3 regions of the Arthrobacter oryzae genome follow, and region 2 is predicted to be linked to each of the others. Evidence: riboswitches for the same ligand, from Rfam matches in the RefSeq annotation. Region 2 holds a riboswitch; each other region holds the start of a gene.
What was found. Region 2 has a riboswitch for cyclic di-AMP ahead of Q8Z05_RS11945 (M23 family metallopeptidase). Riboswitches for the same ligand answer to the same signal wherever they lie in the genome.
Positions count from the first base shown of each region.

Region 1: it holds a riboswitch for cyclic di-AMP, as region 2 does, so the genes downstream of both, Q8Z05_RS19835 (NlpC/P60 family protein) here and Q8Z05_RS11945 (M23 family metallopeptidase) in region 2, are expected to answer to the same signal.
Region 3: it holds a riboswitch for cyclic di-AMP, as region 2 does, so the genes downstream of both, Q8Z05_RS11235 (hypothetical protein) here and Q8Z05_RS11945 (M23 family metallopeptidase) in region 2, are expected to answer to the same signal.

Region 1 is NZ_CP132204.1:4,314,382-4,318,632, forward strand. It holds gene Q8Z05_RS19830 (hypothetical protein) at 1-435, shown strand, start outside; gene Q8Z05_RS19835 (NlpC/P60 family protein) at 552-1,322, opposite strand; cyclic di-AMP (ydaO/yuaA leader) riboswitch at 1,326-1,515, opposite strand; gene Q8Z05_RS19840 (polysaccharide deacetylase family protein) at 1,753-3,273, shown strand; gene Q8Z05_RS19845 (hypothetical protein) at 3,301-3,555, shown strand; gene Q8Z05_RS19850 (DNA alkylation repair protein) at 3,522-4,040, opposite strand; gene Q8Z05_RS19855 (ribonuclease Z) at 4,084-4,251, shown strand, end outside.
Region 2 is NZ_CP132204.1:2,589,387-2,593,637, forward strand. It holds gene serC (phosphoserine transaminase) at 1-442, opposite strand, end outside; gene Q8Z05_RS11940 (metal-dependent transcriptional regulator) at 723-1,418, shown strand; cyclic di-AMP (ydaO/yuaA leader) riboswitch at 1,560-1,772, shown strand; gene Q8Z05_RS11945 (M23 family metallopeptidase) at 1,776-2,600, shown strand; cyclic di-AMP (ydaO/yuaA leader) riboswitch at 2,749-2,907, shown strand; gene Q8Z05_RS11950 (C40 family peptidase) at 2,978-3,652, shown strand; gene Q8Z05_RS11955 (NlpC/P60 family protein) at 3,807-4,251, shown strand, end outside.
Region 3 is NZ_CP132204.1:2,429,776-2,434,026, reverse strand. It holds gene Q8Z05_RS11245 (response regulator transcription factor) at 1-589, shown strand, start outside; gene Q8Z05_RS11240 (HAMP domain-containing sensor histidine kinase) at 593-2,125, shown strand; cyclic di-AMP (ydaO/yuaA leader) riboswitch at 2,273-2,450, shown strand; gene Q8Z05_RS11235 (hypothetical protein) at 2,450-3,238, shown strand; gene Q8Z05_RS11230 (glycosyltransferase) at 3,366-4,251, shown strand, end outside.

The DNA of each region.
Region 1 (4,251 bases), 1.7 Mb from region 2:
TCCTCAACTACTGCGGGCGCAGCACAGCCGGGCAGCACCGTCCGGCCGACCGGCGTCCCATCCGCCACCGGCGACGGTGCAGGATGGACGGTAGCCTTGCCGGCCGAGCGGAAGTTCAGGGCGGGCGACGTCGAGTATGAGATTCTCGGAGCCGGCGTGCGTCCCGACGTCTCCGGCCAGGTCGCGCTGACGGTGGCACTCAGGTGCACCAACCACGGCCGGTATGACATCAACTTCTGGGACTCTACGTTCAGGCTGAATGCGGACGGAATCAGCCATTCCCCCGATTCCGGCCTGAACGAGCTCGTGGCAGGCGATTCAAGCAAATCGGGCGACGTACGCTTCATTCTTCCGGCGGATACGCGCGAAGCCCTCCTTCGCATCAAATTCGTACAAGGCGAGAGCACGGCTCAGCTCGCCATATCCCCGCCGTGAGGCAACCTGCCGTGAAGCGCCGGGCAGCTTCACAGCGAGCCGGCGGCCACGCGGAAGGCCGGCGACCTGCTGCCCCCAAGGCAGCTGATCGCCGGCCGACCGGCAGGGCCTGAAGGCTAGGCTCCGGCGCGGACGAACGTCACGCCGCCGGTGGCCGTGAGCCAGGACAGCGGGTGCTTGACCGTGGCGTTGACGCCGTTCATTCCGCCGCTGATCACCTGGCCGTCGCCAATGTAAATGCCCACATGGCCGGATTGCACCACCATGTCGCCGGGCTGCGGTTCGCCCACTACCGAGCCGTAGTTCATGAACTGCATCGGGGCCAGGTCGCCCACGGGAATGCCCGCTGAGCCGAGGGCCTTTTCCACCATTGCGGTGCAGTCCTGGGTGATTCCCAGCTGCGCGTACGCAGCGGAAACCATGGCGGCATTGACACCGCCGGCAGCAGGCGCCGGCGCAGGGGCGGGTGCCGCCGCCTGGACCTGGACGGAAACCGCTGGCGCAGCAGGGGCCGGGGCGGCCGGCGCGGGAGTGGCCTCCGCCGGAGCAGCCACCTCCACCGGAGCGGCCTCTTCGACCGGCGCCTCCACCGGAGCGGGCGTGGTGCTGACATCAGGCCGCTCGAAGCTGATCCTGACATGCGAGTCAGCGCTGAGCGGGGCGCCCACCTGGGCCGTGGCATCCAGGGCGGAGGCCGGAGCGGTGTCTCGTTCCGCGGGGGCATCGGCCGCCTGGGCAGCCCCGGTGCCGGAAAGGACCAGGCCCGAAGCGGCCGCCAGGACCGCAGCCCGGCGTCCCGCGCGGATCCTCCCTCCGGCAGGTGTGGACCCCGGGCGCCCGGCGGGCGCGGTGGACCGGTGATGGTCGGGCAGATTGCGTGAAGACATGAAGTGACCTCTCCCGATGCCTGCGAGGTTAGCTGTCGGATTCGGATGGGAGACACCCGGCCGCAGTGGCATTCCGCGTTGCGGAAGCGTGCGGCTTCACCCCGAAGACCTGCACAAAGTCAGGTCAAAAGTGGTTTCCCCGTCCCTGCCGAATGGTTTTCGATTGGATCCCGGGCTGCGGCAGGGTTAGGCAATCCGCCCGGGAGTGCCGGTATCTGGGACAACAGGCACCGTTCCACCGTACGCGGGCGGCGCACCGCATGTCACATTCAGGTAACAGCACAGCCCGGCGCGGCGCCCGGCCGCCCCTGCAGGCAGCGGCGGTGTACTCGGGTGTTCCGTCCGTCAAAGTCGAGTGTTTTCCCCGGGTGCGGTGAGGCGTAGTCTACGTGCATGTTCTTGCGGGGGGACTCACACGCTTGGAGGCATCATGCGTTGGTCGAATCGCCCTGTCCGCAATTATCCGCGCCATGTGGCTGATCCCCCGGAAGCCTCTCCCGGAGGCTGGCGCGGCCGGCGCTGGACGGCGGTCCTGGGCGCGCTCCTGCTCGCCGCGGGTACCGTGGTGGGTGTGGCCGGCACGTCACGGGCTGCGGAACCAACCATTGTCAGCCTGACATTCGACGACGGCCTCGGCAGCCAGCTCGCCGCCGAGCAGGTCCTGAAAGCCCACGGGCTGGTGGGGACGTTCTTTATCACTACCTCCTTCATCGGTTCGTCCGGATTCCTCACCCAGGCGAACCTGCAGGCCTTCGCCGCCGACGGCAACGAGATCGCGGGCCACAGCGTGACCCACCCGGATATGACAACACTCAGCGCTGCAGCCGCCCGCGCGGAGGCGTGTAACAGCAAATCGACGTTGCAAGATTGGGGCTTCAACGTCACCAGCTTTGCGTATCCGTTTGCGGCGGAGAATGCGACCGCCCAATCAGCCGTCCGCGACTGCGGATACACCAGTTCCAGGGGCCTCGGCGACCTGCGGTCCCCGGCCAGCTGCGCCTCCTGCCCCGTTGCGGAAACGCTGCCTCCGCAGAATCCCATGGTGACCAGGGCGCCGGACCAGGTGGCCAGCACCTGGAGCCTGGCAGACCTGCAAAACACGGTCACCAACGCGGAGACCACGGGCGGCTGGCTGCAGCTAACCTTCCACGAAATTGCCAACGGCACGGACCCGTCCCTGTCCATCAGTCCGGCTGTGTTCGAATCCTTCGTCACGTGGCTGGCTGCGCGTACGGCAAACGGTACGACGTCGGTCCGGACAGTGGCGCAAGCCATGGGCCAGTCCCCCGTGACGTCCCCGCCGCCGCCGTCACCGTCCCCGTCTCCATCCCCCTCACCGTCCCCATCCCCATCCCCCTCACCCTCGCCGTCGCCAATCTCTTTCGTTGACGTCCCGCCCGGCTCGCAGCTCTACACAGAGGTCAGCTGGATGGCCAACCAGGGAATCAGCAACGGCTGGTACGAAAGTGACGGTACCCGCACGTTCCGTCCCGGAGTTGCCGCCAGCAGAGACATGATGGCGGCGTTCTTCTATCGGCTGGCCGGGAGCCCTGCCTATACGCCGGCAGGTTCCCCGTTTGCGGATGTCACGCCGGAGACCCCCTTCTACAAGGAGATCCTGTGGCTCGCCTCCCAGGGAATCACCAACGGCTGGGCCGAAGCCAACGGCACCAGGACCTTCAGGCCAACAGTGGCCGTCAACCGGGACCAGGTCGCGGCCTTTATTTACCGTTTCGCCGGAAACCCCGCCTACACACCAACAGCGCCTCCGTTTACGGATATCTCAACGCAAAACGCCTTTTACACCGAGGTCGCATGGATGTCATCCCAGGGAATCTCCTACGGCTGGGCGGAACCGGACGGCACCAGGACCTTCCGGCCGGGATTGCCCGTGAACCGGGATCAGGTGGCCGCATTCCTTTACCGCTACAAGACCGCTTTTCCAGACTAGGTACACAGGATGAAGCGGACTCCGTAGATGCATAACTACTGCGTGGCCATCTGCCAGCTGAGCGAGCAGCCGCAGGAGGATTTCGACGTCAACACGGAGCTCCTGGTCCTCGAGGGCAAGGAGCTCCATGTGGCGACGTGGGACGCGGAACCGCGGGACGGCGGCTTTGATGTCCTGGTCCTCAACGAGCGTGTCAGCGCCCTGGGATTCATGGTGGTCACCGACTGGGAGTTCCTGGAAGGCAGGGCTTACGCGGTGGTGGAGCGGCGCGCCGGCGGCTGAGGCCCTGCCTGCCGCGAGAGTGCGGCAGCCCGCCTCAGCCACGGATCAGGATCCCGCGCCCAGCGGTCCAGCACAACGTCAGCCCGCGTGCCCGCCGGCCCTTCGAGCGCTGCGATGAGGGGACGGACGACGTCGGCGGCCAGCGGGTCCACCAGCTCACCCAGCTGCGCCTCCCGCACAAAGCCCTCGATCCGCGTGAGGTCGGAGTTGTTGAGAACGGCCACCCGGGACTGCAGCAGCACCACCGCGGCCAGGCGCCGTTCGAACACGGGGACCGACCAGAGCTCCGTGCTGAGGGCAGTGATGTCATCATGTCCGAGGCCACGGTGGCGGCGCAGCATGTCGCGGATGGTTCCCCGCACCGCACCCACTGACGCGCCATAGTACTGATGCCGTTCGCCCAGCCGGGCTTGTGCCTCTTCTGCCCTGAGCCAGGAACTCTCCCGCTGCAGCGCGGCATCCACGAAGTCACAGGCATCCGTCACCCGTCCATTCTGTCGCACGAATCAACGTGAGACACTCAGTCCCATGCGTGAACTGGTCGTCCTTGGCACCGCCTCGCAGGTTCCCACGCGGAGCCGCAATCACAACGGGTACTTTCTTCGTTGGAACGAAGAGGGCTTGCTCTTCGACCCGGGCGAAGGCACGCAGCGGCAGATGATCCACGCGGGCGTCCCGGCCAGCCGGATCACGCGG
Region 2 (4,251 bases):
GCGGCCACGCGTAGACGTCAACGCCGGCTTCCGCCACGGCGTCGGGCCTGGTCCCCGGCTCAGCCTTGATGATCGAGGACGCATCCAGGAACGGAGCCTTGTTGGTGGCAGAGGCGAACTTGGAGCCAAACTCGCCGAAGGAGAGGTGCTGTGCCTTGCTTTCCACGAGTCCGAACGCCGCAATGTCCCAGAACGCGGTTGAACCGCCCACGCCGAGGATGACTTCGTAGCCTTCCGGGGCGCGGAAGAATTCGCTGAGGCCGTTGCGGACGGACCCCACAAGGTTCTTGACCGGCGCCTGGCGGTGCGATGTTCCCAGGAGCGTGGCAGACGCGGCAGACAGGGCCTCGATCTGCTCGGGGCGGACCTTTGAAGGCCCGGCGCCGAACCGCCCGTCCTTCGGCAGGAGGTTGGCGGGGATAGTGATGCTGGTGTCGCTCACAGTGGCTCCAATTTTTCGGCATGGACGCGGAGGGGCCCGGCAGTGCACGGGGTACTGCAGGTGGAATCCCCTATATTCTGCCTGACGCGCCTGCGCGGGAGGGAACGGCATCCGTCATAGTCCAGTCACTGAGACATGGTCCGGTCCCGGAGGCGCGGCACACTGATGCGGCAGTTCACGGGGCGGCTGACGGTGAGGCAGCCGGAAGATTATCCGGAGTAATTCAAAATAGGTTAAGCTTGTCCCTGACGCAAGGACTGTGCTCGAGGAGCTGAGCTGGATGACGGATCTGATCGACACCACGGAGATGTATCTTCGGACAATCTTGGAGCTTGAGGAAGAGAACATCGTGGCTCTCCGCGCCCGGATCGCCGAACGGCTGCGCCACTCCGGGCCCACCGTTTCGCAGACCATCGGCCGGATGGAGCGTGACGGGCTGGTGGTTGTTTCGGGCGACCGGCACCTTGAGCTTACGGAAACGGGCCGGAAACGGGCCACTGAAGTCATGCGCAAGCACCGCCTCGCTGAGCGGCTCCTGGCCGACGTGATCGGGCTCGACTGGGCGTACGTCCACGACGAAGCGTGCCGGTGGGAACACGTCATGAGCGAACGGGTGGAACGGCGCATCTTCGAACTCCTGGACCACCCCACGGTTTCCCCCTACGGCAATCCCATTCCCGGGCTGGCTGCGCTTGGCGGCGAACCGTCGCCCGCGTTCACCGACGGCGTGGTGAACCTCCTTGACGCCATGACCGGGTACGGGGCCGACTCGCGCGTCACCGTGAGCAGGCTGGCCGAACCCATCCAGGTTGAACCCGAGCTGCTCGTCCAGCTTGATGAAGGCGGGATCCGGCCGGGGGCGTCCCTCGCCCTGGAACGCGTGGGGGAGTACATCTCGGTGCGTGTACCCGAGATCGAGGGGGCCCTTGAGCTGCCGCCCGAAGTCGCGGCCCACGTATTTGTTACGGTCAGCTGACCGCGCACCTCGTAGGACCACCTACAACTGCCTGAGACGCAGATAACGGAATTATTACCGCGCTGATTAATCACCTATAGTTGTGGACTAGCGCCGATACTAAAGCGTTACCTGATCCGAAGCCGAGCTCTGCCAGCGGATCAGCGTACGAAACACCTCCTGGCAGAGGCGGGGGAACCACAACCGGCCGTTGAAAAACGGCCTTGGGGTGAAGTCCGTCAGCGGCAAGCCATCTCCGACGAAGGATTCCTTAGGGATACCCCTGTGTCGGATGCCTTGCAGTGGCGGACCGGGTCTTTGATCTCTCTGACCCGAATCCGACAGCTAACTTCGCAGGCTATCCAGAGAGGATAATTTTTGACCACGCAGACCGTCAGGGGCCGCCGCAGGGCGACCGGTCCCGCTTCGGAGTACCCAGTGGCCGAAGCCGTTATGACGGTCAGGCCGCGCGATGCGCATCGTGATGCACGCCGGCGCCGCAGCCTGTTCAGCCAGGTAACGGCCTTCGCTTCGGCGAGCGGTGTGGGCCAGAAGGCGGGCATTGCCCTCGCGGCCACCGGGCTCGTCCTCACTGTGACCGTCCCGTCCACCGGCCCCGCGATGTCCACAGCGGACACGGGGAACGCTGCCGCCGCTGCGTCAGCTGCGCCACAGCCGGAAGTGTCCGCTGCTGCAGGTGCCAAAATCGACTTCAACCGCACGTACGTTGCCACCAAGGGTGATCCGGACGGCAAGCTCAAGCAGCTACTGAGCGCGCAGTCGGCAGGGACCATCACCCGTGCGGCCTCCGCCGGCAGCCTCGGTGCTCCGTTGGAACAAATGATTTCGGCCTCACCGTTCGGCTTCCGGGTCAGCCCCATCACGGGCGGCGCCGGTGAGTTCCACCGCGGCCAGGACTATGCCGCCCAGTGCGGTACGAGCGTCCTCGCTGCCGCCAGCGGAACAGTGACCTTCTCGGGCTGGCACCCCTATGGCGGCGGAAACCGCGTGGTGATTGATCACGGCAACGGCCTGGAAACCACGTACAACCACCTTTCGTCCTCCAACGTCCAGGTGGGGCAGAAAGTGGGCCGTGGCGACCTCGTGGCGCTCAGCGGGACCACCGGCGCCTCCACCGGCTGCCACCTCCATTTCGAGGTCATGGTCAACGGCGAAGTCGTCGACCCCACCGGCTGGCTCTGATCCAAGCGATGGACCGCTCTCGCATTCCTGTGACATGCCGTGACCTGAATGTGACATTCGTTATTAATTCCTGTACCGTTTAGAGCACGCCAACTTTTCCGAAGTTGGCGCTCTTGAGTGGATTGCCTAACTCTGCCACCGCTCAAGGTCCGTTCGCATGACATCGTCTGGCAGAGGCGGGGGAACCAATTTTGGTCTTCGCAAGAAGACCTTGGGGTTAAGTCGCAACGCTTCCCAGGAAGCCGAGCGGCCGGGTGACTCCCATCCGAATCCGACAGCTCACCTCGTAGGCATTGGGAGAGGCTACCTTCGTGTCTACACGTCACAATTCTGCGCGCCACCGTGCGCAAACGGTTCGAACGAACCCGTTGAACTCCGTGTCCCGGGCTGTTACTGCCAACGCCGGAACCGTAGGTCGCCAGGCGGCTGTCATTGCAGCCGCGTCCGGATTGATCCTCAGCGTTGGAATGCCGGCGAACGCCGCCGACACCAACCTGGGTGTTTCCGCTTCCACGGAGTCCGGCTCACAGTCGGCCCAGCTGACCGTCACCGCGGAACCGACAGCGACTGTTTCCTTCGAGCGTCCGGCAGTGACCACGAAGGCAGCGCCCAAGGTTGAAACCGTCCGGGCACAGTCCACCGGTACAGATGCCAGCGAAACGTCCACTGAGGCCGACGCAGAAGGCAAGGCAGGCAAGCTTGCCGACGCCGCTTCGTCTGCAGCAGCATCGGGCCTCGCTGCCATCGCCTACACCGGCATTGGCAGTGCCTACGTCTGGGGCGGCACCACTCCCAGCGGCTGGGACTGCTCAGGCTTCACCCAGTGGGTCTACGCCCAGGCCGGCATCAGCATCCCCCGCACCAACGCATGGACTGCCATGACGCCCACCGCCACCCCGGCGCCGGGCGATCTTGTCATGCAAAACGGCGGCGCACACGTTGGCATCTACGTCGGCAACGGCATGATGATCAGCGCGTTGAACCCGTCGCAGGGCACCCTCCTGCACGCTGTGTCCGCCACGGGCACGTCCGCGTACTACACCATGCGCTAAATCACACTGCGCTAAAACACGTGCTTCCCTTCAGTGAAGCGCGCGTCCTTCGCTAAAAACCCTGTTCGGGCCGTTCCGGCTTACCCCCAAGATGCCGGAGCGTCCAAAAGCCGCGGCCTGCCATGCAGTCTGAGGAAAACGAAAGAGAGAAATAATGACTACTCGTGCCATCGCACGGCACCGCGCCGAGGTTACCAAAACCAACTCGCTTGCTGTCATTGCCAAGGCTGTCGGCGACAACGCCGGCGGCATGGGCCGTCAGGCTGCGGTTATCGCTGCTGCTTCCGGCCTGGTCCTGACGAGCGGTATCGCAGCCAACGCTGCCGACACCAATGTTCAGCGCGAAGCAACCTCTGCTTCCACCTTGGAAGTCCAGTCTTCCGCTCCCGCCAACATCTCGGCTGCATCCAGCATCGCCATCTCCTTCGAGAAGCCCGCTGTATCCACCTCCCCGGCTCCGGTCGTTGAAGAGCCCAAGCCCGTTGTTGAGGTCCAGGAAGCTGCTCCCGAGGCCGCTCCGGCAGCCACCGTTGAAACCACCGTCGCAGCTCCGGCCGCCCCCGCGCCGGCTGCTCCGGCCGCTGCCAGCGGTAACGGCG
Region 3 (4,251 bases), 160 kb from region 2:
AGGGGACGGCCCCGAAGCTGTGAAACTGGCCAAGGAGTTCCGCCCGGATGTCCTGGTGCTGGATGTGATGCTCCCCGGGTTCGACGGCGTTGAGCTGCTCACCAGGATCCGCGCCTTCGCGCCGGAGGTGCCTGCGCTCTTCCTGACTGCGAAGGACGCCGTCCAGGACCGCATCCTCGGCCTGGCCGCCGGCGGGGACGACTATGTCACCAAGCCCTTCAGCATGGAAGAAGTGCTCCTCCGCCTGCACCGGCTGGTCCAGCGTTCCGGAGCGGCCGCCATGGACACCGCTGAACTGGTGGTGGGCGACCTCGTGCTCAATATCGACACCCGCGAAGTCACCCGGGCCGGGGAGGAACTGCAGCTCACGGCCACTCAGTTCGAACTCCTCCGCTACCTGATGGAAAACCCCAAGCGCGTGGTCAGCAAGGCCCAGATCCTTGACCGCGTGTGGGACTACGACTTCGGCGGCCAGGCGAACATCGTGGAACTCTACATTTCCTACCTGCGCAAGAAGGTGGATGCCACGCACCCGCCGATGATCCACACTGTCCGCGGCGCGGGCTACGTCATCAAACCGGCGGATTGAGCGGTGCCCACCCTCTCGGGTGAAATCCGCCGCGACCGCCGCCGCTGGCTTGATCCTTCGACCTGGCACCTGCGCACCCGCCTGGTCCTGGTGGCCATGGCACTGCTTGTTGCCATTTGCGGGGCGGTGGGTCTCTTCAGCTACGCCTCCATGGATTCGTTCCTGACGCAGCAGCTGGACAAGCAGCTCACGGAGGCATCCCGGCGGTCCAGTGATTTCGGCCGTCCGCCGCAGGGCAACCCCAGCAACAGGCCCGATCCCCTGGATGCACGGGGCCAGGGGATCGGCACCCTGTTCGCCCGCATCGATGACGGGAACGTCAGCAGTTCCGGCTTCCTGGCCAGTGACGCTACCCGCGCATCCCTGTCCCCCGCGGATGACCAGGTCCTGTTGGCGCTCGAACACGACGGAGTGCCCGTTGACCGGACCCTGTCCACCGGGTCCTACCGCCTGGTGGCGGTGGAAGCCCCGTATGGAGATGTGATCGTCACCGGCCTCCCCCTCGCCGAAAAGCAGAACACGCTCAGCTCACTGGTGTGGACCTTTGTGTTCGTTTCCCTCGGCGGGCTGGTCCTGATCGGCATGGCAGGAACGGTGCTGATCCGCCGGACCATGAAACCGCTCGAACAGCTGTCCGAAGTGGCCACGCAGGTTTCCCAGCTGCCGCTCGACGCCGGCGAGGTGGCACTTGCGGTGCGCGTGCCGCCGTCGAACGCCCATCCCGGAACTGAAGTGGGCAGCGTGGGCCACGCGCTGAACCTCATGCTGGACAACGTCGCCAAAGCCCTGGAGGCACGGCAGCAGAGCGAGACCAAGGTGCGCCAGTTCGTGGCCGACGCATCGCACGAACTGCGCACGCCGCTCACCGCCATCCGCGGCTACACGGAACTCATGCGGATGACCGAGGACTTCACCCCGGACGGCAAGAAGTCCCTCGCCAGGGTGCAGAGCCAGTCCGAACGGATGACCACACTGGTGGAGGACCTCCTGCTCCTGGCCCGGCTGGATGAAGGCCAGCCGCTCAAGATCAGCGATGTGGACCTGACGCAGCTGGCGGTGGAAACTGTCAGCGACGAGAAGGTCATGGCACCGGACCGCATCTGGCAGCTCGAACTGCCCGATGAGCCCGTGGTGGTCCGCGGGGACGCCAAACAGCTGCATCAGGTGCTGGCCAACCTCCTATCCAACGCCCGCAAGCACACGGACCCTGGAACCACGGTGGTCACCGGGGTGATGAGGTCGGCCGACGGCAGTGCCGTGCTGACCGTGACGGATAACGGGGCGGGGATCCCGCCGGAATTCGTGGACCGGGTCTTCGCCAGGTTTGCCCGGGCGGACGCCGCGCGCACCAGCCCGGCCGGAGCCGCATCGGCACCTGGTGTTGGCGGGGCCGCGGCCGCCGAGGGAACCAGCGGACTTGGACTGTCGATTGTGCAGTCGATCGTGGAGGCACACGGCGGCACCGTGGAGGTGAACTCCCGCCCGGGCCGTACGGAATTCGCGTTGCGCCTCCCTGGCGAACCTGCGGCAGCCTAGCCCCGCGCCGGCAGCGCTGCGCAGTCAGTTCCAGCGCAAGTCAACGCGCCGCACACGTGATCCTCGTTACCGAAATGTGACTTAAGCGCCGATCTCCTGTACGGTTTTTAGGGTGCGGCCATCGTTCGGGCCGCATATCCGGATGGACGCCAAACTCTGCCGCTACCCGGATTTCCTCATGATCAGGCAGAGGCGGGGGACCCAGGTCTCCGGGCATGCTGCAGCAGCAGCCCTTGGGGTGAAGCCGACACGTGAAGTTCCGTGCGGCCGGGTGTGACCTCATCCGAACCCGACAGCTAACTCCGCCGGCATCGAGAGGCAACCATGACTGAATCCACGCCAGAAGTATGCCCTGATACAAACTCCGCCAACGCTGCAGCGCCTGCGGCACGGTCACGCCACCGCGCCGAACCGGCTACCAAGGCATCCCCGCCGTCCCGGTTCACCGCCGGCCTGCAGGGGTCCGGCCGCCGGGCCGCAGTAGTGGCCACGGCCTGCGCCGTGCTGATTGGTGTCGGCGCCGCCGGCCAGGCTTCCGAGCCCACAGCGCCCTCAACATCGGCCTCAGGTGCTGAAAGCGCATCAACCTCGGCCGATATCGAGTCGAAGCTCGCATTCGAAAAAATCCTGGTATCCGCCATGCCAGCCCCGGCCTCCGTCAGCGTGACTCCGCAATCGTCAGAGGAAAAGACGGCAGAGCAGGAGGCTCCTGAGGCCGCACCGGAGGCAGCCGCACCTGCGCCTGCCCCTGCACCGGCTCCCGAACCCGCGCCTGCCCCTGCCCCTGCACCGCCCGTTGCAGTTGACGACCCCGCGGCGGCCCAGGCATATGCCGCTTCGCAGCTCGGAAGCTACGGCTGGGCTGCCGACCAGATGCAGTGCCTGGTCACGCTGTGGACCAAGGAATCCGACTGGAAGACCACGGCGACCAATCCCAGCAGCGGCGCGTACGGCGTTGTCCAGTCCCTGCCGGCCGAAAAGATGGCCAGTGCCGGAGCGGACTACCGCACCAACTTCCGCACGCAGATCAACTGGGGCCTGAACTACGTTAAGGAACGGTACGGTTCCCCCTGCGATGCCCTGAACTTCCACTACGCCAACAACTGGTACTAAGCCAGCCGGCTTGTCCCGTTTTACCGGAGGCCTCGAATCCATGCGGATTCGGGGCCTCCGGCAACTCCACAGCAGGTGCACAGCTTTGGCCTAAATCCTTCAAATGCAGCGGCCCCATTGTTGAACCATGACGCTCACACACCAGGCCACGGGAACCCTGCCGCGCCCGCACCCGCGGGCCGCCGTCGATGCCTCGCACGAAAGGGCACCGATGCTTCCCGGACCGGGATCCATCCGCCGTTCCCCTGTTGACACACGGGCCATGGCAGCAGCAGGAACCGACATCCCGGTCCTGGATGTGGTCATCCCGGTGTTCAACGAGCAACAGGATGTGGAGCCGTCGTTGAGGCGGCTGCACGCCTACCTGCTCGCCACTTTTCCGTACCCCTTCCGGATTACCGTGGCGGACAATGCCAGCACCGACGGCACCCTCCAAGCCGCCGAGCGTGTGGCTCGGGAACTCCGTGAAGTCGCGGTTGTCCGGCTGTCCGCCAGGGGCCGGGGAAACGCCCTGCGCACTGTGTGGCTGGACTCGCCTTCCCCCGTGCTGGCCTACATGGACGTGAATCTTTCCACCGACCTCGCCGCGCTCGCTCCGCTGGTGGCTCCGCTGCTTTCCGGACATTCGGATGTGGCGGCTGGAACCCGGCTGGCGCGGACGTCCCGGGTGGTCCGCGGACGCTGGCGGGCGTTCATTTCCCGCAGCTACAACCTTCTCCTGTATGTGCTGATGGGAGCACGTTTCAGCGATGCGCAATGCGGTTTCAAGGCCATCCGCGCAGATCTTGGCCGGCACATTCTTCCCTACACTGCGGACGATGAGTGGTTCTTCGACACCGAACTCCTTGTCCTTGCCGAACGATGCGGACTCCGTGTGCACGAGGTCCCTGTGGACTGGGCAAGCGCTGCCGACGCCGGCGTGGATCTCGTGCAGACGGCCCTCGCCGACCTGCGCGGCATCGTCCGCCTCACCCGGAACCTGGCCGGCGGCCGCATTCCCGTAGCAGCGCTTC